Regions from separate parts of the Erwinia rhapontici genome, predicted to be linked through region 2. Evidence: riboswitches for the same ligand, from Rfam matches in the RefSeq annotation. Region 2 holds a riboswitch; each other region holds the start of a gene.

Region 1 (5,767 bases), 2.4 Mb from region 2:
GCCGCTTTACTTATTGCCGGGGATCCTCGCCGGGGTGGCGATTGATGTGCCAAAGGATGCCAGCAGCGGCCTCTTTAAGTGGCTGCTGTTAGGCGTTGCGATACTGGTATGGCTGGGCTGCTGGCTGGGTTGGCGCTGGCTGCGTTCCAGGAAGCAGAACGACTGGGCTACGTCGTATCTGCCCCTGACGCGTCTGCGCTGGCTGGCGCCGCTGATGATAGTGCTGGCGGTGGTGAGCTTTACGGCGATCCAGTTCCATCCAATGATGCCGATTTTCCGTCACTTATTGTGGGATGTGTTCTTCTAAGGCGATGCCCAATATCGCCGCTTCTGGCACTGCACCGCGCTGTAACTGCGCGGTGCTGCCATCCCAGTAAACCCGCCCATCAACAATCAGCAGGCTACGCGGCGCAATGTGCGCGGCGTCTTCAATACTGTGCGACACCATCAGCAGGGTGATATTGCGTTCGGTACAGACGTCATCCACCAGGCCTAACATCTCTTTACGCAGCGCCGGATCCAGCGCTGAGAAGGGTTCGTCCAGCAGCAGGATCGGCTGCTGACGCACCAGACAACGGGCGAGCGCCGCACGCTGGCGCTGACCGCCTGAAAGCTGATGGGGCAGACGCTGTAAGTGGTCCGTCAGACCGACGCGCTGGGCGATATTCTGTAACTCATGCTTCTGCTGGTGGTTAAGCTTCAGGCCAGGGTGCAGCCCCAGCCCAATGTTTTGCGCCACGGTCAGGTGTGGGAACAGGTTATTCTCCTGAAACAGCATCGATACCGGGCGTTGGGCTGGCGCGCTGTCGCGATGTTCGCTGCCGTTCAGCTGTAATTCACCACTTTTCACCGGTAAAAATCCGGCGATCAGGCTCAGTAAGGTGCTTTTTCCCGCCCCGCTTGGGCCGAGGATCGCCAGGCGTTCACCCGCCTGTACGCTGAAGGTAAAGCGCATTGGCAGGTGGTGATACAGATAAGTCAGATTAGTCAGGTTTAACATGGCGCCCCGGCAGTTTTTCAATCAGGGTAAACAGCAGGAAACAGAGCAACAGCAGCAACAGGGCGGTGACCGCACCGTCGCTGCTGCGATACGAGCCTATCTGCTGATAAAGGTAAAAGGGCAGTGTGCGGAAGTTTTCATTACCGAACAGCGCCACTACGCCAAAATCACCAATCGACAACACGCAGGCAAAGGCCAGCGCCTGTGCCAGTGGGCGTTTCAGCGCGCGCAGTTCAATCAGCCGCAGGCGGTTCCAGCCACGAATATCCAGCGACAGACACAGCAGGCTATAGCGCCCGGCAATATCGCGCAGCGGGTTTTCCAGCACTTTCATCGCGTAGGGAACGGCCATCAGTGCGTTGGTAGCGATCACCATCCCTTCCGCTGACTCGGGCAGCCCGATGGTCTGGTTGAGCAACAGGAAAAAGCCGGTTGCCAGCACAATCCCAGGCATCGCGAGGATCAGCATACCGCTCATTTCCAGCGTTTGTCCCCATAACGGGCGCTGACGCAGGCGCAGCTCACGACTGCTCCACAGCAGCATCATCGTCAGAACCACGCTGAGTATTCCCGCTCCCAGTGCAATGCGCACAGAGGTTAACATTGCCTGCCACAGCGCAGACTGATGCAGTACCGTGCTGAACCCCTGATTCAACCCGTCGATCACCACGGCCAGCAGCGGTGGCAGGATCAGCAGTAATACGGCGGCGATCAGCAACAAATCCAGTATGCGAGCACGGCAGCTGTCCTGCGGATTGCGCCAGCCGCCCAGGCTGTCGCTGCCCGCTGGGATCGCTTTACTCAGACGCTGGCTTAGCATAACCAGCCCCAGGCAGCACAGCATCTGTAACAGCGCCAGCAGGGCTGCGCGCCCGGGATCGTAGTCGAAACTCAATGCCTGGAAGATCGCCAGCTCAATGGTGGTCGCCTGCGGACCGCCGCCCAGCGACAGTACGGTGGCAAAGCTGGCAAAGCACAGCATAAAGATCAGCGCTGCGGCGGGCAGGATCTGGCGCCGTAGCCATGGCCATTCGACAATACGAAAATGTGCCCAGCCACTCAGGCCTAGCTGTGCAGCGATCTGCCGCTGTTCGCCGGGGATCTGCTGCAGTGCCTGCAGCAGCAGGCGGGTGGCCAGTGGCAGGTTGAAAAAGACGTGGGCCAGCAGGATACCTTGCAGGCCGTAAGGCGAGAAGGTGTAGTCAACGCCAAGCAGGGCGCACAGCTGCGCCAGCCAGCCGCTGCGACCATATACGCTGAGAATACCAAATACCGCCACCAGTACCGGTAACACCAGCGTCATGGCACACAGCCGCAGCAGCGTGCTGCGGCCAGGGAAGCGGCGGCGGTAAAGGGCCCGGGCCAGAGGAATGGCGGGCAACACCGAGAGCAGCGCGGACAGCAGTGCCTGCCAGAAGGAGAAGCGCAGCACGTGCCACAGATAGCTATCCTGCCAGAGGCCGCGCCAGTCGGTGGTGGGCGCATTCTGCCAAAGGGCAAAAAACGCTAACGAGGCCACGCTGACCAGCAGCATCGCAGCCAGCACGCCGGGCACTAACCAGCCGGGAATTAGCGGCTGACGGCGCGTTGCCATGCACTAATCCAGTTGCTGCGCTGTGTTGCCACGTCCTGTGGGCTGTATTGCAGTGAGGTCGTGGGGACGGTCAGGGTATTGAAGCCCGCCGGTAGCGTCGTGCTGATTGCCGGGTACATCCAGTTGCCGGTGGCGATGGTGTCCTGGAACGCTGGAGTCATCACAAACTGCATAAACTGCTGCGCCAGCTTCGGTTGCTTGCTGGACTTCAACTGACCGGCGACTTCCACCTGTAAATAGTGCCCTTCGCTGAAGTTGGCGGCGGCGTACTGATCTTTCTTCTCTTCAATCAGATGATAAGCGGGAGAGGTGGTGTAGCTGAGCACCATATCGCTTTCGCCCTTGAGGAACAGGCCATACGCCTCGCTCCAGCCTTTAGTGACGGTCACCGTTTTCTTTGCCAGCTTCTGCCAGGCTTCCGGGCTTTTATCGCCAAACACCTGCTGCATCCACAACAGCAGGCCAAGGCCCGGGGTGCTGGTGCGCGGATCTTCGTAGATCACCTTCAGGGGACGATCGCTCTCGACCAATTCTTTCAGGCTTTTCGGCGGGTTCTGTAGCTTGGTTTTGTCATAGACAAAAGCAAACCAGCCGTAGTCATAAGGGACAAACGTCGTGTTCTTCCAGCCGCCGGGGACGGTACTGTGGGACGTATCGGTGTTTGAGGCGGCGAACAGCCCGGTTTTTTCTGCGGCATCCAGCAGGTTGTTATCCAGGCCCAGCACCACATCTGCTTTACTGTTTTTGCCTTCCATGCGCAGCCGGTTTAACAGCGAGACGCCATCTTCAAGGGCCACGAATGTCAGTTCACAGTGACACTGTGCTTCAAAGGCTTTCTTGATGGCAGGCCCCGGTCCCCATTCGGCAGAGAAGGAGTCGTAGGTGTAAACCGTCAGGGTTTCTTTGGCCGCGAGGGCAGGCAGGGAAAACAGCACCAGCAGAGCTAAATATTTTTTCAACACTTTGCGTTCCTTAAAGGTATGCGCAAAGGATCTGAGTCAGTGACACTCTCAAATCCCTACGCCGGTATGATCCGGGTCAGGTTCGACGGGTTTTATCTCAGCGAAAACGTGCTGCGCAGGCATTGATTCGGCGTCGTGCAGTGATCCGGCGTCAGCTGATGTTTTCGCACCCCGTTGAGAACGGCTCATTCTAGTGGTTTCGTCTTTGTTACGAAAGCGTCATGATTCGGGGGGAGCGAACCAGGCAGATTTAAAGTCGAACCAGCCCAGCGTGTTCATGCGTACACCGCGCATACTGCGCTGTCCATGCAGCAGGAGCCAGTGGTGGAACAGCGGATGGAGGAAGTTGCTGTCGATCAACTGCTTGCTCCAGTCGGCCAGCGAGAGTTTCTGCTCGCGCCAGAGTCGGGCATCGCTTTCCCAGTCAGTCGGCACACAGTGGTGCATCAGCGGGATCTCATACAGCAGGGCAAACAGAGAGAACTCCAGCGGCAGGGTAAAGTTGGCGCTGCCCAGCCAGATATCGCTTTTAGCCTCGCCGCGATACCAGCTTTCATAATCAATTTCCTGAGTGATCAGCTCAACGCCGTGTGCGGCAAGGATCGGTCCGAGCGCGTTGGCAATGCCCTGGTGTTCAATATGATCGCTGTACCAGGTGATGGTCAGCGACGTCAGCCCGGCGGGTTTCTCAGCAATGGCCATATCGCGGCGATGATGCCAGCGTGGCAGCAGGCCGTAGGCCGGGAACCAGTAGCGCTGGTAGGCAATGCCGCTGTGGTTCAGCAGGGCGATAGGGTTGAAAATGGTGCTGATCCAGCGGCGCAGCTGTTCGTTACGTCCATGCTCAGAACGCTGATCAAACATCAGGAAATAGCAGCCCTCTTCCAGTCGGCTCTCTTCGGATTTTTCATCGGTGCTTTCGCTTTGCAGTTTGACACCGGAGTAAACCAGTTCGTCGCTTATCTCCGGCAGCACCCAGATATTGACCTCATCAATCAATGCGCGATAACCAAAGTAATCATCAAAGGCGGCAATGCGCAGCTGGCTGTGCTGGTTGCGTTCCACCTCGTAGGCGCCGGTGCCCACCGGCTGACGGGCAAAATTACGCATATGCGGCCACTCTTTCGGCAGGATCATGGCGCTGACGCTGCCCAGCAGCCAGGGCAGCCAGTTATCCTGCTGGCTGAGATGGATATCCAGCGTCCAGGGGGTGTGGCATTCAATACGTTCGAGGTGGCTGAACAGCGGTTGCTCTTTTAAGCGTACGAGCGTGGCAATGACGTCCTCAACCTCCAGTTCACGGCCATGATGGAAGTGGATGGCCGGGCGCAGAAAGAAGCGCCAGTGCAGCGGGGCGATCTGTTGCCAGTGATGGGCAATATCCGGTTCGATTTCCCCGTTTTCCTCATTTATCCGTGCCAGCCCGTTGAAGATTTGCCGCGCAAGATGCGTTTCCGAGCGGCGCAGCGGCGTCCCGGGCAGCAGATTCAGTAACGGACGGTAGTAGAGCACGCGCAGAATATGTTTACCCTGGCGGAAACTGCGGCCTAAATGGGAGAGCAGCATCTGACGTACGCGGTTTTTATCCCCCACCAGTTGCACCAGTTGGTCGATGCGGTCCTGTTCCAGTAAGTCCTCTGCCCGTTGTTGCTGTAACGCCAGCCCGGTATAACGGAAAGTGAGGCGTGAACGCTTGCCGCGTCCTGCCTCAGCCTGCCACTCCAGCCAGCCCTGATCCTGCATGGCATTCAGCAGGTTACGCATATGACGCCGGGAACAGCTAAGCTGTACCGCCAGATCGCTGAGCGTGGTTTCCTGTGGCTGGCCGTCGCAACATTGCCAGAGCCGGATAAATTGCTGCTGTAAACGGGGTGAGGACATAAAAGAGGAACCCTGTGTTAAAAGCTGTCTGTTTTTCCTGCCTTATATTACGGCGATAATGGCAACAGATGAAAGAGCGGGAGGCATTCTTCGGAATGGCGTTCAATCATTCACAGTGGCGTAAGCCCTGATTCTGAGTATGGTGCTTTTCACCAGCCAGCGGTAAGCCGCTGGCTTTTTTCGTCGGTTTTCTTCTAAGCTCTGAGTCTGTTCACTCTTATTTCAGCCAGTCGAGGCATCCGTCATGACATCGCTCCAACGCCGTCGTATTCATCCGGTCTATCTGGCTTTTATGGCGGTTTCTTTCATGGTTGGGATTGCCGGTGCGTT
Region 2 (5,767 bases):
CCGGGGACGTTCTCCGGCGGCATGCAGCAGCGTCTGCAAATCGCCCGCAATCTGGTGACGCATCCGACGCTGGTGTTTATGGATGAACCCACCGGCGGGCTGGATGTGTCGGTGCAGGCGCGACTATTGGATCTGCTGCGCAGCCTGGTCCGCGACTTGAATCTGGCGGTGGTGATTGTCACCCACGACCTCGGTGTGGCGCGTCTGCTGGCACACCGTCTGCTGGTGATGAAAGAGGGGAAAGTGGTGGAGAGTGGCCTGACCGACCGGGTGCTGGATGATCCGCATCATCCGTATACCCAGCTGCTGGTCTCATCCATTGTTTAAATACCCCTACGGGAATCATTATGAATCTGAAACTGCGTGTCGAAAATCTGTCAAAAACCTTTGTGATGCACAATCAGCAGGGGGCAGAACTGCCGGTGTTACGTAACGCCTCCTTACAGGTGGCTGCCGGGGAGTGCGTGGTGCTGCACGGTCATTCGGGCAGCGGTAAATCCACGCTGCTGCGTTCGCTGTATGCGAACTATCTGCCGGATAGCGGGCATATCTGGGTGGATCATCAGCAGCAGTGGGTTGACCTTGTCAGCGCCCCGGCGCGCCAGATCCTCAGCATTCGCCGCGATACGATTGGCTGGGTCAGCCAGTTTTTGCGCGTCATTCCGCGGATTTCCACGCTGGAGGTGGTGATGCAGCCGCTGCTGGAGCGTGGTGCGTCGCGATCCGAGAGCGAAGAGCGTGCCAAAGCATTGCTGGGCCGCCTTAACGTGCCGTCGCGCCTGTGGGCACTGGCACCGTCGACGTTTTCCGGCGGTGAGCAGCAGCGCGTCAATATTGCGCGCGGGTTTATTGCCGACTCGCCGATCCTGCTGCTGGATGAGCCGACCGCCTCACTCGATACCGCCAACAGCGCTGCCGTGGTGGCGCTGATTGAAGAGGCGCGCCAGCGCGGCGCGGCGATTGTCGGCATTTTTCATGATAACGCGGTGCGCGATCGCATCGCTGACCGTCTGCATGTGATGCAACCTGTTGCCCTGGAGCACGCCGAATGATCATCAATAACGTCAAACTTATCCTGGAAAATGAAGTGGTTGAGGGATCGCTGGCCTGTGAAAATGGCGTGATCCGCGCCTTCTCTGACACACAAAGCCAGCTTCCGGCAGCGATTGACGGTGAGGGCGGCTGGCTGATGCCCGGCATGGTCGAGCTGCATACCGACAATCTGGATAAGTTCTTTACCCCGCGCCCGAAGGTGGACTGGCCTGCACACTCTGCCATGAGCAGCCATGATGCGCTGATTGTCGCCAGCGGCATTACCACGGTGCTGGATGCGATTGGCGTGGGCGATGTGCGCGATGGCGGCCACCGCATGGAGAATCTGAATAAGATGATTGATGCGATTCGCCATGCGCAGAAGCACGGCCTGAACCGTGCCGAACATCGCCTGCACCTGCGCTGTGAACTGCCCCATGACTCAACGCTGCCGCTGTTTGAACAACTGATGTGTAACCCGGCACTGTCGCTGGTGTCACTGATGGATCACTCACCGGGGCAGCGCCAGTATGTGTCGCTGGCGGCATGGCGCACCTATTTTGGCGGCAAATATCAGCTCAGCGATCGGCAGCTTGATGAGTACGAAGCCGATCAGCTGCGCCTGGCGGCCCGCTGGTCCACACCGAACCGCGAGGCGATTTCTGCCTGGTGTCGTCAGTATCACATTCCGCTGGCCAGCCACGATGACGCCACCTATGAACACGTGGTTGAATCAAAAGGGGTAGGCAGCGTTATCGCTGAGTTCCCGACCACCGAAGAGGCCGCACGCGCCTCGCGTGAAATGGGCTTACAGATACTGATGGGGGCGCCGAATATTGTGCGTGGCGGCTCGCACTCCGGCAACGTGGCGGCCAGCGAGCTGGCACAGCTGGGGCTGCTGGATATTCTCTCGTCGGATTACTATCCCGCCAGCCTGCTGGATGCGGCATTCCGCCTTGCCGCCGATGAACGTCACAGCATGACGCTGCCTGCGGCCATTGCGTTAGTAACGCGTAACCCGGCCCGCTCCATCGGCCTTGACGATCGCGGTGTGATTGATGAAGGCAAACGGGCCGATCTGGTGCTGGTGCGTGCGCACCGCGATCAGGTCTATGTTGCCTCCGTCTGGGCGCAGGGCAGGAAGGTGTTCTGATGGGGCGGCTGATCTGGCTGATGGGTCCTTCCGGCTCAGGCAAAGACAGCCTGCTGCTGGCACTGCGCGAATGTGCCCCGGAGCGGGTGATTGTGGCGCATCGCTATATCACCCGCAGTGCCAGCGCCGGGGGCGAAAACCATATCGCCCTCAGCGAGCATGAGTTTCGCAGGCGGCGTGAATACGGTCTGTTTGCCCTCGACTGGCAGGCGCATCATTTTTACTACGGGCTGGGTATTGAGATCGATCAGTGGCTGGCAAGTGGGCTGGATGTGGTGGTGAACGGTTCACGGCTGCATCTGGCGGCTGCCCGTCAGCGTTACGGTGAGCGGCTGTTGCCGGTGTGTTTGCAGGTGTCGGCGGAGATCCTCGCCGGGCGACTGCGCCAGCGCGGTCGCGAGGATGAAGCCGCCATTGAACAGCGGTTGCAGCGTGCGGCAGAGCCGGTGGCGGCAGGGTGTATGACGTTAAGTAATGATGGGCCATTGAGTGAGACGTTACAGGGTTTTTCGGCGTTGTTAGCACAGCCCCGTTGACGGCGGGCGGGTCATGACCCGCCCCTACGCAACCCCCACTGACCTGCGCTTCTGTAGGGGCGAGGCATGCCTCGCCCGCGTCCCGTAATGCAACACCCACTGACCAGCACATTCTGCAGGGGCGAGGCATGCCTCGTGCGTCCCGTAATGCAACACCCACTGACCAGCACATTCTGCAGGGGCGAGGCATGCCTCGCGCGTCCCGTAATGCAACACCCACTGACCAGCACATTCTGTAGGGGTGAGGCATGCCTCGCCCGATGTTCCGTAATGCAACACCCACTGACCAGCACATTCTGTAGGGGCGAGGCATGCCTCGCCCGATGTCCCGCGTCAGCAACATTGACGTTCCGGAAAATTCCTGACTTAATTCCTCCTCCAGGGGGAGCCAGGCAACTGGCTGAGAAATCGTAAAAGATTCAGCGCGATGACCCTTAACACCTGATCCGGATAATGCCGGCGAAGGGATGGGGCAACTTACCTCTCTTTTGCCGGTAGTCTGCTTATAAGGACTACCTGATGACCACTCGTTTTACCGACACACTCCGTACACTGAGCCAGCCCACCTGGACACAGGCCGTCACGCATCGTTTTGTTCGCGAGCTCTATGATGGCAGCGTGGATCGCCAGGTGATGAGCACTTACCTCACCCAGGATCACCGTTTTCTCGACAGCTTCCTCACCTTAGTCGGATCGGCCATTGCCAGTGCCGACACCCCGGCAGCCCGTTTGCGCTTTGGTCGCTGCGCCGGGGTTGTCTCCGGTGAAGAGAACACCTATTTTCTGCGCGCATTTGAGGCACTGGACGTCAGCGCTGCGCAGCGCGACGCCGAACCGGACACTTCTCCCACTGCGGGATTCAAGGCGATCATGCTGGAGGCCGCTGCCACGCGCTCCTATGCGGTGATCCTGACCGTGCTCAATGTCGCCGAGTGGCTGTACCTCGACTGGGCGTCACAGGCCCCGCAGCCATTGCCTGTCAGTTTTGTTCACGCCGAGTGGATTACGTTGCACGATAACCCCGATTTCTGCGAATTTGTCGCCTTTTTACGTCAGGAGCTCGACCGTGTTGGCCCGGCACAGCAGGCGCAGTGTGAGGATTTCTTCCTGCGCGCCGTGACGCTGGAAAAGGCTTTCTTTGATGCGGCTTATCAATAAACAGATCTGATTATTCGCAGTGGCCGACCTTTTCGGGTCGGCCTTTTTGCCGGAGTGATAATGCCGTTGTGCAGGTTGATGAGACGACGCTTAATCGCTCTTTAACGCGGCGGTGACGTGGCTGATGGCGCGTAGCACATCGTCGGAACTGTCGCGTATATCAGCGATGACGCCGCCGGCTTCCTGCGCCAGCTCCACGCCGCGATCGGCACGTTGCAGGTTTGAGGTAATGCCTTTCTGCGCTTTGCTCGCCAGCAGGTGATTTTGCTGCACCATCTGTTCGATTTCGGTGGTGGCGCGGTTGATGTTTTGCGCCAGCGTGCGCACTTCGTTGGCCACCACCGCGAAGCTGCGACCCTGCGTGCCTGCGCGGGCGGCTTCCACCGCCGCATTGAGGGCCAGCAGGTTGGTCTGATCGGCAATACGACGAATACTGGTCACGATCTGGCCGATACTGTCTGAGGAATCCCCGAGCCCGGTGATATCGCCAGAGATCCCGTGCAGTTCACCTGCCAGTTCATTCATGGTCTGCACGCTGTTGGCAATCACGCTGGCACCGCGTTTTGTGCTTTCGCTGGTTTGCAGCGCCGTTTGATAAGCCTGTTGGGCTGCATCACGCTCTAGCTGGTTTTTCTCAACCTGGGCGGTGACATCGGTGGCAAACTTCACCACTTTATACAGCTCACCACTGTCGTCGAACACCGGGTTATAGGTCGCGCGCAGCCAGAGGGTAGACCCTTGCTTGTTGACGCGCTGAAACTGGCCGGAAATAAACTCACCACGGTTGAGCTTCTGCCAGAACAGTGTGTATTCCGGGCTGCTGCGCAATGTTGCGGAACAGAACTGGCTGTGATGCGCACCGATAATTTCACTGGCGCGATATCCCATGGTTTTAAGAAAATTATCGTTAGCTTTCAGCACTTCACCCTTAAGGTTAAAGGCAATCACTGCCATTGAGCGCTCAATAGCCGTGGTCATTGCCCGCTGCTCCTGGGCATCCATAATGTGCGACGTGATGTCGTTGGCGAGCTTAATGATTTTGAACACGCGCCCGTTACGATCCCGCACCGGTACATAGTTGGCTTCGAGCCACACCGGACGGCCGTTTTGCGCCACGCGCAGAAATTTGTCGCTGAAACTTTCCCCACGATTCAGCCGCATCCAGAAGTCCTGATACTGGCGCGACGCCAACAGGTCCGGCGTGCAGAACAGACTGTGATGCTGACCGACTACCTCATTCAGTTGGTAGCCCATTTTCTCAAGAAACAGGCTATTAGCCGTGATGATGGTGCCATCGGTCATGAATTCGATCATGGCGATAGAGTCTTTTAATGAGTCAAGCGTGGCAGAAGAGTGAGTGCGTTTCTGCCACGCAAGGCGTGACGTGATACCTGATGCAATAGTGGAAAACATGGTGGACCTTATTATTAGAGTTAGCTGTCCACAGGGTTATCGGCGGGAGGGGATAAACATTCAATCTTTGTGAATTTGCTCAGTGCCCTTTTCGGTCTGTCATGCTTCCATCACCCCTTTGTCATTAAACGTTCATCGCACAGGTGGTTAATAGGGCGCACAGCGGATAACGCGCAACCTGATAATGGACAACACATGGCACAGGCATTGTTAAAAATTGCCCCCCAGCAGCAGGCGATCCCCCACGCGGAGCATCGTGCAAAAGTGCTGTCAGTGAATGGACTCGGAAAATCATACGGCACACAGACGCGTGTCTTGCAGGACATTAACTTTGACCTGCACGCTGGTGAACTGGTGGCGGTCATTGGCCGCAGCGGCGCAGGAAAATCAACGCTGCTGCATGTGCTGAATGGCACCCTCCCGGCCAGCGAAGGCGCCATCCTTCACTTCAATGATCATGGCAAACAACAGAACA
Region 3 (5,767 bases), 1.5 Mb from region 2:
TTGATCTGACGGCCTACGCCGACTCGCTGATTGCGCGTTACAGCAACCGTGCTATCAGGCACCGCACCGCGCAGATCGCCAATGATGGCAGCCAGAAACTGCCCCAGCGCTGGCTGGACAGCATCCGCTGGCACCTCGCGCATGACAGCAATTTCGATTTACTGGCACTTGGCGTGGCAGGATGGATCCGCTATGTCAGCGGTTACGATGAGCAGGGTCAGCCGATGGTGATCAACGATCCCCTTAGTGCCGAGCTGGCAAAAAGGGTCGCGGAAAGTGCCGAAGGAGAACCCCGCGTGGCCGCCTTGCTGGGTCTGAAACATGTCTTTGGTGAGGATTTGTCCGGTAACCCGCAGTTTGTCCACCAGGTTAACCATTTTTACCGTCTGCTGTTGAGCCAGGGAGCGAAACAAACGGTGCATCAACTGGTTGCCCGCGTTTAACTCTGGCGCTGATGCGCCTGCCTGATTAGACTGAAGGCTTTCACGCCATAGGCGGGCAGGCTGTTGACCCGCCGCTAAAGGGACGTTGCCGAATGTCGACAGTTTATACCATCACCGCCAGTGAGCCGGTCAACCAGCAGATTTATCGATTCCTGCGTCAGGATATCGTCACCTGTGCGATCCATCCCGGCTCACTGCTGTCGGAAAAAGAGGTGTCCACGCGCTTTAACGTATCGCGTCAGCCGGTTCGTGAAGCCTTTATCAAACTGGCAGAAGCGGGCCTGGTGCAGGTCCTTCCGCAGCGCGGCACCTTCGTGCGTAAAATCTCCGCACAGCGCGTTGCCGATGGTCGCTTTATACGTGAAGCTGTTGAAGTTGCAGTGGTACGCCGTGCGGCTGCAGAAGCCACACCTGTCGGGCTGACGGCGCTGGAGCATAATCTGCAATTACAAAAGCTGGCCGCCGATCGCCACGACAGCCAATCGTTTCTCTTGCTGGACGATGAGTTTCACCGATTGATCGCGCAAAGTATTGCCTGTGAACTGGCGTGGGAGACGGTGGAAAATATTAAAGCCACCATGGACCGCGTGCGTTTTCTGACGTTAAGTAAAGTGTCACCGCCAGAGAGCCTGATTGAGCAGCACCACCAGATTTACCTGGCCTTGTGTGCGAAAGATGCCGATGCCGCTGAACAGGCGCTGCGCCGCCATTTGCAGGAGATGATTTTCTCTATTACCCCGATTGCCGAGCAGAACAGCGAGTGGTTTGAGCCATTCTGAAACCGGCGGGACAAGGCACGGTTGATACAGGGTCAGGCATGCCTGACCCCTACGATAAATCAGGCGATGGTGACGTTTTTCGCGAGGTAGACATCCTGCACTGAATTAATCAGCGCCACGCCGTCCTTCATCGATTTCTTAAAGGCCTTGCGCCCTAAAATCAGCCCCATGCCGCCTGCACGTTTATTGATCACCGCCGTACGTACGGATTCAGCAATATCCGTATCCCCTGCTGCCGCACCGCCGGAGTTGATCATCCCGGCGCGCCCCATATAGCAGTTCGCCAGTTGATAACGTACCAGGTCGATAGGGTTATCTGTAGTCAGTGTGCTGTAGACGCGCTCATCGGTATGGCCGAATTTCACTGCTTTATAACCGCCGTTATTCTCCGCCATTTTCTGTTTCACAATATCCGCGCCAATGGTGGCCGCCAGATGGTTTGCCTGGCCTGTCAAATCAGCGCTGGCATGGTAATCCACCCCGTCTTTTTTGAAATCATTATTGCGCAGATACGCCCACAGTACGGTGACCATCCCCAGTTCATGGGCGCGTTCAAAGGCTGCAGAGATCTCTTCAATCTGACGCCGTGACTGCTCTGAACCGAAATAGATGGTGGCCCCGACGGCGACAGCACCGAGGTTAAACGCCTGCTCAACGCTGGCATACAGCGTCTGGTCATACTGGGTGGGATAGCTCAGCGTCTCGTTATGGTTGAGCTTAACCATAAACGGGATGCGGTGTGCGTAACGCCGTGAGACAGAAGCCAGTACGCCATACGTGGAAGCCACACAGTTACAGCCCGCTTCAATCGCCAGCTCCACAATATTTTTCGGATCGAAGTAGAGCGGGTTCGCAGCAAAAGAGGCGCCCGCCGAATGCTCGACGCCCTGGTCTACGGGGAGGATAGAGAGGTAACCTGTCCCGGCTAAACGTCCGGTGTTGTACAGTGTTTGCATATTGCGTAAAACTGCCGGGGGACGATTGTTATCGACCATCACCCGATCCACATAATCCGCCCCTGGAAGATAGAGGTTGTCCGCTGGAATAGTCATGCAGCGATGTTGCAAAAGAGAATCCGCTTCTTTGCCCAATAACTGTACGATGTCCGTCATGATAACTCCTGTTAAAATGTGTGAGGGCCATTTTGATGGCCCGCGGGTCAGTTTTCCTGACCCCAACAGGGTGGACCCAAAACTGTTATTAAGGCAAATTGCTGACTCCATTTTTCAGAACGATCCGCACAAAAAAACGCGGACCATCGTGGTCACCACCACTGATGAAAATGATGCACCGGGCCATGCCCGTGGCCGACCTCCAGCGAGTCTGCCTGCTCAAGCGCCCCCTGCAACCAGTATTTAGCCGCCTGAACCGTGGCAGCCCAATCATCGTGTCGCGGACGCAGTGCCGCCAGCGCCGCCGACAGCGAACAGCCCGTACCGTGCGTATTGCGCGTCATAATGCGAGGCGCGGTAAACCGCTGTTCAAGTTGGTGGGTAAACAGCCAGTCCGGGCTTTCCGATTCGCTAAGATGGCCGCCCTTCATCAGTACCGCCTGACAGCCCAGCGCCAGCAGCGCCCTGCCCTGTTCACGCATCTCGGCCTCATCGCGTGCCGGATCGCAGGCCAGCAGCGCGGCGGCTTCTGGCAGATTGGGCGTAATCAGGGAGACCTGCGGTAACAGACGCTCGCGTAAGGTGGCAACCGCCTCAGCAGAGAGCAGCGGATCGCCGCTTTTTGCCAGCATCACCGTATCCAGTACCACCCAGGGCACCGGGGTCTCTTTCAGCCGTTCGGCAACCACCTCAACGATGGCGCTTTCTGCCAGCATACCGATTTTTATCGTGTCGATACGCACATCCGACAGGACCGAATCCAGCTGCGCGCCCACGAATGCCGGGTCAATGCGATAGACCGACTGCACGCCCGTGGTGTTCTGCGCCACCAGCGCGGTGATCACGCTGGTGCCATAGGCGCCCAGTGCAGAGAAAGCTTTCAGATCGGCCTGGATCCCGGCGCCACCGCTCGGGTCAGTTCCGGCAATGGTCATGGCGTTAATCCGTTTCATACCAGTGCCTCCGGGTTCAGTTGATACAGTGCATCGAGGAACGCGGGGATAAAGCTGCCCGGCCCCTGCGCCGCTGCCGCTGCTCGCTCTCCCGCCAGCGCCACCACGTGGCAGGCGCTGGCGACATGCACCAGACGATCGCCGGGCAGCGCGGTAAATCCGGCGACCACGGCGGACAACGCACAGCCGGTGCCGACCACGCGCGTCATCAGTGGGGAACCGCCGCTGACGCTGAGGGTGCGCACACCGTCGGTGACAAAATCCACTTCTCCGGTAACCGCCACCACCGCCCCCGTTTCCGTCGCCAGCACAACGGCTGCCTGTAATGCCGCCGTTGACGCATGCTGAGTATCTACGCCCCGTCCGCTGACCGCCTGTTTTGCCAGTGCCATAATTTCCGAAGCATTGCCGCGGATCGCAGCGGGCTTGAGTAACAGGAGTTGGTGACAGAAAGTGGTACGGAAATCCAGCGCCCCTACCGCCACCGGATCTAATGTCCAGTGTCGTCCGGCAGCGCTGGCCGCATGGATCGCTGCCCGCATCGCTTCACTGCGGGAATGGGTCAGCGTACCAACGTTTACCAGCAGGGCATCAGCAATGGCGCTGAACTGCGCGGCTTCGTCCTGATCGATCACCATCGCCGGGGAAGCCCTCAGCGCCAGCAGCACGTTGGCGGTAAAGGTTTGCACCACATCATTGGTCATACAGTGAATCAGGGGAGATTGCTGTTGAAACAGCGTCAGGGAATGGGCCACATCGGCGTGGCTCAGGCGTTCAGGTTGGATCATATATGCTCCCAACCGGCGATCAAGAAGGCGATGCCGGTCGGGCATCTGACTTCCCTACGCTGGCATTATCCAGATCAGGTGGTACGGGTATTTCTCAGCCTTCACGAAGAAGGGCACCCCGAGTCATTTAAATAGTAAAATCAATGTGTTGTAATTACCATTGCGATAATCACCCTTCAGAATCATGCCAGTTAGATGGCAGAGAAACAAGCTTTTACGTCTCCCGCCGCCCGGGCTGGAGGTTATTCAGGCTTGTCACTCACCGCCACAGCCTCGCTGTCCGCTTTTGGCAATGTTGACAAAATCTCCGCAAGGTCTGCCTGAGCATTCTCTCCGGCGATCATTTTTTTACTAAAGCTACATTTCCTGTCAACACCAGCAGAGTGGATATGCAGTTTGAAGACATTTTTATTTTCTTTGATTAACGTGACATCGGTTAGCGGGATCAGACAGGTTTCAGCATACAGCGCCGGGGTCAGGATCAATTTATCGCCTGACACCCCAATCATCACGCGTTGCTTTAAACGCATCGCATTTGAGATAAAAATGATCCCGGTACAGACTAATAATCCGCCAACGCTCACACCATCGGCCAGAATAAACAATCCGATAGCAAGGGAAATCCCGCCCTGCACATAGAACATCGATGTTTTAAAAATCAAAGCCCGTGAAGGTGTGTTTTTTTCATTGGGTGAAAATACTTCCAGGCCCTTGTTGCAATGCTTTTCATAGCTAAACATATAACCGGCGAGGAAAACCATACTTAATGGCAGGATAATAAGCGAGCCAATGATAGCCAGCGCCAGTCCCCACTTTGGGCTTTTGAATAAAAGGGGCAAACTGATGATCTGCAATAAAATAGAAACTAAAAATGGGATGGAGAAGTACTGTAAAAAAGCAATCGCATTGCGTGCAAAAATAGTTAACTCACCATCCTCTATCTGGGTAGTGAGATAGACTGCCGCGCCGAGATAGCAGATATTCAGCGCGAGACCTGCCCAGACCAGTTTACTGATGCCTTTCATTCTTAACTCCATTTTATAATTTATTTCGGCCAGCACATTCTGAACGTCAACCTGACCGATTTTGATTTAAATCCCAGATTGCTTTATTAAAAGCAAATACACATTTTATGTAGAAATGATAATACACCTTCACTTTTTCAGGCCGCATTCTAGCTAACGATAAGAATAGTCTCAACAAAAAATCGGTTCGATAGAATCATAACTCCCCGTCAACCGCTATTCAGCGACACGGTATAAAAACCCGATTACGGGACGGTTTTCCGTCCCCATCCTCCCTTTATCCCTGCTCTGCCACCAGCAGTGCCAGGGTGTCGGGTTCCAGCGCTTTAAAGATATGCTCACGATCGGCGGGATAGCAGATGTAATCGCCTGGCGCTAGCTCTTCCGGGGCATCCTTAAGCCCGACCAGCGCCCGCCCCTGGGTGACGATAATGTGCTCAACCGATCCAACAGGATGCGGCTGTGACAGACGGTCAGCACCCGGCTGGGTCATTAACAGATAGATATCGCGCCGCGCACCCGGTGGGCAGCTGGCCAGCAAAATGGCCTGATAGTTCGCTTCTCCGGCCACCACTTTCGCCCCTTCGCCACGCCGGATGATCTGGGTTTTGTTGCCTTCAGGTTCCAGCAGTTTGGCAAAGGGAATATTCAGTGCCACACACAGCGC
Region 4 (5,294 bases), on a different replicon from region 2:
CGTCAAAACGGAACGGGCGGAAATGCCAGGTGGTGAAGTCGCAATTGATCAGACAGCCCAGCGGTGAAGGCGTCAGCCCGAGCAGAATACTGAGGGTCATCTGCGCCTGCATGGCACCCAGCGTGGCCACCGCCGGGCCCATGACACCTGCCGTGTTACAGTTCGCCGCGTTGCCCGGCAGTTGCGGGAACAGGGCACGATAACTCGGGGCAGTGCCACAGAAGCCCCCAACATAGCCCTGACGACCGAGTACCGAGGCGCTGACCAGCGGAATATGACGCGGTTGACAGGTATCGGAAAGCAGATAGGTGACGGCAAAATTATCGGCGGCATCGATCGCCAGATCGATACCGTCCAGCGCGTCGGCCATCATGCTGGCACTCAGTGCCTGCGGCCGTGCATCGACTACGCAGTCCGGGTTACGTGCATTGAGTGCACGCTGCGCGCAGTCGACTTTACGCTTCCCGCAGTCCTGCATACTGTACAGCGTCTGGCGGTGCAGGTTGTGCTCCTCTACCCGGTCCCCGTCATACACCCTGATGTAGCCCACCCCGGCCCCGGCCAGCAGTGGCAGCAGTGTGGCACCCAGCCCGCCAGCACCGATCACCAGCACGCGGGCTTGCAGCAGGGCCTGTTGCCCTGCCTCGCCGATCTCAGGCAGCATGGTTTGTCGTTGATATCGGTCCATCCGTTATGGCTCCCGTGAGAGAAATTGCGCCATACCAAAAATCGGCGTGGAGGCGCTGGCCATATCACGGCGCTCTACCAGGCCGGCATGACAGGCATCGTGACCGGCGTGGATAGCGGCAGAAAACGCCCCGGCCATGCGTACCGGATCCTGTGCTTTGGCCACGGCCGTATTCAGCAGGATACCGTCAAAGCCCATTTCCATTGCCTGTGCAGCCTGGCTGGGTGCGCCGATCCCGGCATCGATAATCAGTGGAATGCCTTTAAACCAGGCACGCATTGAACGCAGCCCCTCAATGTTGCGTAACCCCTGGCCGGAGCCAATCGGCGCGCCCCACGGCATCAGCAGCTCACAGCCCGCTTCAATCAGCTTTTCGCCGAGGATCAGATCTTCCGTGGTATAGGGAAACACCTGGAATCCCTCAGCGCACAGGATGCGGGCGGCTTCCACCAGGGCAAAGGGGTCGGGTTGCAGCGTATCAGCGTGACCAATCACCTCCAGTTTTATCCAGCGGGTATTAAAGACTTCGCGCGCCATATGCGCCGTGGTCACCGCCTCTTTTACACTATGACATCCTGCGGTATTGGGCAGCACCCGCTTGTTCAGCCCGGTTAGCAGGTCGCGAAATGCCGCACCCTGCCGCCCTTCACGGCGCAGACTGACGGTAATGATTTCGCTGCCGGAGGCCTCAATCGCCTGTTGCAGGATCGCCGGAGAGGGATACCCGGCAGTGCCGAGCAAAAAACGTGACTGCGGAATAAAATCGTAAAACATGTTTTACCCTCCCTGCATCGGTGATAACACTTCAAGCTCACAGCCTGCGGTCAGTGGCTGTGTTTCATAGCGCGAGCGTGGGACGAACTCGCCGTTAAGGGCGCTGGCCACGCAGCCCGCATCCATCTGCTGTTCACGCAAAAGTTCCGCCAGCGTGCGGGCGGTGGTGTCGATCGGGAGGCCGTTAAGCTGGATTTTCATATCAGGTTTTCCTGCTGCAGTTGCAGCATCAGTTTTTCCGCCATGACTGGCGCGAGAAGAAAGCCGTGGCGATACATGCCGTTCAGGGACCAGACGCCGTTCTGGTAGCGAATGGCGGGGATATTATTGTGATAAGCGGGGCGCAACCCGGTGCCGCTTTCCAGTATCCGCGCTTCAGCCAGCGCAGGGTGGATAGCCCAGGCGGCGCTGAGCAGTTCCATCATGGCGCGTGCGCTGATCGGGCTGTTATCGTCGCTTTCCACCATCGTTGCACCCAGCATAAAGCGCCCTCCGGCACGCGGCACCAGATAGCAGGGAAAACGGGGATGCAGCAGGCGGATGGGGCGTGAGAACTGCACCTCTTCACTGTGCAGGATCAGCATCTCCCCGCGTACGGCGCGTAGCTCAGGCAGATCAGGGGCTGCATGAATCCCCCGGCAGTCAATGACTGTCCCGCCGGGATTGCCCGTATGAAAAGGAATACCCCTGCGTTGCAGGGTCGCCCGTAGCTGGTGCAGCGCACTGCGTGGATCAAGGTGTGCTTCCCCGGCAAAGAACAGCCCACGGGCAAAACGCCCTTCCAGCGCGGGTTCCAGCGATGCCGGCTCTACCCACTGATGCGCCCGCGTCAGGCGGGCAAAACGGCTGAGTTCGGGGGTATCACGTGCGGGTGCCACCACCAGAGTGCCTTGATGTTCCACTCCCTGAATGCGGGCCGACCACCAGGGCGCGGAACGCTGACCCAGTGCGATCACCTCTTCGGGGGCACTTTCACCTTCGCACCAGGGGGCGAGCATACCGCCCGCCCAGTGCGATGCGGCACAGTGCTGCTCTGCGGTGATCACTTCAACGGATTCACCCCGTTCAGCAAGTAACGTGGCAACACAAAGCCCGGCGACGCCATCACCGATCACCGACCAGCGGCTCATGATGTGCGGTTTCCGGTACAAATAAAGGGGGGAATAAATGGTTTCACGTTAGCCTCTCAATCGATGCGGAGACCCGTGATACAGAGTAAGGAAAAGACGGGGACGATCAGAAGCCAGCCCACGTGGCAGGTACCCTGGCTGATACGCCATCGGGTACGCGTCTTCCTACGCCAGTATCAACTGGGTCAGGTTCTAAGGGTCGCTAAGCCGCGAAAAATCGCTCATTAGCCTCTCAGTCTCTCTGGCGAGACTCCCCTGACAGGGACTAGTTGTATTTTACCGGGTGACAATCGTCAAGTGACATGAGGTTTTCGTACGGAAAAAATGGGACAGAATGAGACGATGAAGTTTTTTTTAATTGAATGCTCAATCAATAAAACCTATCATTCCTGTTGTTGTTTACACAAAATTTACTTTCAGGGGGCGACGTAGATCAAAAACACTAACGATTAATCAATATATTACACCTGATAATCACCCTGATGGTTCTCCCAGTGTAATTAGCGGATATACGGCGGATGTTACCCAGTATGCGCTAATGCGCGCTTCGCAGAGCGGACTTCAGGTTATTTTCTTGAGCATTTTTTGCGGAGACATTATGCCGACGACTGAAATACCAGGAAAACCTCAAAAAGATCGTATTAATCCCGTGGTTTTCTATACCTCAGCAGCGCTTATCCTGCTGTTCTCCTTTACCACTATCCTGTTCACTGATTTTTCCGACCGCTGGATTAATCGCACCCTCGACTGGGTATCCAATACCTTCGGCTGGTACTACCTGCTGGCAGCCACGCTGTACATCGTATTCGTCATTTTCATGGCCTGCTCACGCTTTGGCTCCATCAAGCTCGGTCCCGAACAGTCGAAACCTGAATTCAGCCTGATGAGCTGGGCGGCCATGCTGTTCGCTGCGGGTATCGGTATCGACCTGATGTTCTTCTCGGTGGCGGAACCGGTCACCCAGTATATGATGCCACCGGAAGGCCAGGGCCAGACGATGGAAGCGGCGCGTCAGGCGATGGTCTGGACGTTGTTCCACTACGGTCTGACTGGCTGGTCCATGTATGCCCTGATGGGCATCGCCCTCGGCTACTTCAGCTACCGTTATGGCCTGCCGCTCACTATCCGTTCGGCGCTCTACCCTATTTTTGGTAAGCGCATTAACGGGCCCATTGGTCATACCGTGGATATCGCTGCCGTGCTGGGGACCATCTTTGGTATTGCCACCACGCTCGGTATTGGCGTGGTACAGCTTAACTACGGGCTCAAGGTGTTGTTTGACGTACCGGAAGGGCTGACAGCGCAGGCCGGGCTGATTGTCCTGTCGGTGATCATGGCCACCATCTCTGTGACCTCCGGGGTGAATAAAGGCATTCGCTTCCTGTCGGAACTCAACGTGTTACTGGCCTTTGGGCTGATCCTGTTCGTGTTGTTCGTTGGCGATACCAGCTTCCTGCTGAACGCGCTGGTGCTCAACGTCGGGGATTATATCAACCGCTTTATGGGCATGACGCTGAACAGTTTCGCCTTTGACCGTCCAACCGAGTGGATGAACAACTGGACGCTGTTCTTCTGGGCCTGGTGGGTTGCCTGGTCGCCGTTTGTCGGTCTGTTCCTCGCACGTATCTCCCGTGGACGTACCATTCGTCAGTTTGTGGTGGGAACGCTGACCATTCCGTTTATCTTCACCCTGCTGTGGTTGTCGATCTTCGGTAACAGCGCGCTGTATGAGATCATTCACGGCAATATGGCTTTTGCTGAAGAGACCATGGCGCATCCGGAGCGGGGTTTCTACAGTCTGCTGGCGCAGTATCCTGGTTTTACCTTCAGTGCCTCGGTGGCCACCATTACCGGACTGCTGTTCTATGTTACCTCCGCTGACTCCGGCTCCCTGGTGCTGGGTAACTTTACCTCGCGTCTGGCCGACATCAATAATGATGCGCCCAACTGGCTGCGTATCTTCTGGTCGGTTGCCATTGGTGTGCTGACACTGGGGATGCTGATGGTGAACGGTGTCACGGCATTACAGAAAACCACGGTGATCATGGGCCTGCCGTTCAGCTTTGTGATCTTCTTTGTCATGGCCGGTCTGTATAAATCATTGCGCGTGGAAGATCACCGTCGTGCCAGTGCGACAGTGAACACGCCACCGGTGCCGGTATCGCGCGACGATCGTCTGAACTGGAAACAGCGTATCTCGCGTGTGATGAACTATCCGGGCACGACTCATACGCGTAAAATGCTGGATGAGGTCTGCCGCCCTGCCATGGAAGAAGTGGGACGTGAGCTGGAGCGCCGTGGGGCGAAGGTGCAGGTGAATGAGCTGCCCGCCGTAGATGACGAGCGTCTGAACCATCTGGAACTGCTGGTAGATATGGCTGATGAGCAGAGCTTCCTCTACCAGATTTGGCCGCAGCGTTATTCGGTTCCGGCGTTTACTTATCGTGCACGCAGCGGGAAATCGGACTACTTCCGTCTGGAGACCTTCCTGCTGGAGGGGACACAGGGTAACGATTTGATGGACTACACCCGTGAGCAGATCATCAATGACATTCTCGACCAGTATGAACGGCACCTGACCTTCCTGCATATTCACCGGGAAGCGCCGGGTAACGCCATGCCTTTCCCCGAAGCGTAACGGGTATAAAAACCAGACTCCGGTCTGGTTTTTTTTGCATCCAACGGGGATAATCATCTTTTAA

Evidence for each region. Region 2 has a riboswitch for thiamine pyrophosphate ahead of LJN55_RS08730 (TenA family protein). Riboswitches for the same ligand answer to the same signal wherever they lie in the genome.
Region 1: another riboswitch for thiamine pyrophosphate. It lies ahead of thiB (thiamine ABC transporter substrate binding subunit); the one in region 2 lies ahead of LJN55_RS08730 (TenA family protein).
Region 3: another riboswitch for thiamine pyrophosphate. It lies ahead of thiM (hydroxyethylthiazole kinase); the one in region 2 lies ahead of LJN55_RS08730 (TenA family protein).
Region 4: another riboswitch for thiamine pyrophosphate. It lies ahead of LJN55_RS23870 (FAD-dependent oxidoreductase); the one in region 2 lies ahead of LJN55_RS08730 (TenA family protein).

Annotation. Positions count from the first base shown of each region.
Region 1 is NZ_CP085627.1:4,220,365-4,226,131, reverse strand. Features, by position in the region: gene LJN55_RS19495 (DedA family protein) at 1-307, shown strand, start outside; gene thiQ (thiamine ABC transporter ATP-binding protein ThiQ) at 284-1,000, opposite strand; gene thiP (thiamine/thiamine pyrophosphate ABC transporter permease ThiP) at 984-2,594, opposite strand; gene thiB (thiamine ABC transporter substrate binding subunit) at 2,570-3,556, opposite strand; TPP riboswitch at 3,592-3,740, opposite strand; gene sgrR (HTH-type transcriptional regulator SgrR) at 3,776-5,437, opposite strand; gene LJN55_RS19470 (MFS transporter) at 5,682-5,767, shown strand, end outside.
Region 2 is NZ_CP085627.1:1,821,430-1,827,196, forward strand. Features, by position in the region: gene phnK (phosphonate C-P lyase system protein PhnK) at 1-327, shown strand, start outside; gene phnL (phosphonate C-P lyase system protein PhnL) at 348-1,052, shown strand; gene phnM (alpha-D-ribose 1-methylphosphonate 5-triphosphate diphosphatase) at 1,049-2,185, shown strand; gene phnN (ribose 1,5-bisphosphokinase) at 2,185-2,721, shown strand; TPP riboswitch at 3,093-3,206, shown strand; gene LJN55_RS08730 (TenA family protein) at 3,241-3,879, shown strand; gene LJN55_RS08735 (methyl-accepting chemotaxis protein) at 3,970-5,292, opposite strand; gene phnC (phosphonate ABC transporter ATP-binding protein) at 5,488-5,767, shown strand, end outside.
Region 3 is NZ_CP085627.1:3,296,639-3,302,405, forward strand. Features, by position in the region: gene LJN55_RS15365 (mannitol dehydrogenase family protein) at 1-443, shown strand, start outside; gene LJN55_RS15370 (GntR family transcriptional regulator) at 536-1,222, shown strand; gene fbaB (class I fructose-bisphosphate aldolase) at 1,282-2,334, opposite strand; gene thiD (bifunctional hydroxymethylpyrimidine kinase/phosphomethylpyrimidine kinase) at 2,487-3,287, opposite strand; gene thiM (hydroxyethylthiazole kinase) at 3,284-4,075, opposite strand; TPP riboswitch at 4,110-4,206, opposite strand; gene LJN55_RS15390 (hypothetical protein) at 4,318-5,100, opposite strand; gene LJN55_RS15395 (helix-turn-helix domain-containing protein) at 5,378-5,767, opposite strand, start outside.
Region 4 is NZ_CP085628.1:101,578-106,871, reverse strand. Features, by position in the region: gene LJN55_RS23885 (HesA/MoeB/ThiF family protein) at 1-688, opposite strand, end outside; gene LJN55_RS23880 (thiazole synthase) at 692-1,462, opposite strand; gene thiS (sulfur carrier protein ThiS) at 1,466-1,663, opposite strand; gene LJN55_RS23870 (FAD-dependent oxidoreductase) at 1,660-2,592, opposite strand; TPP riboswitch at 2,738-2,859, opposite strand; gene LJN55_RS23865 (choline transporter) at 3,191-5,230, shown strand.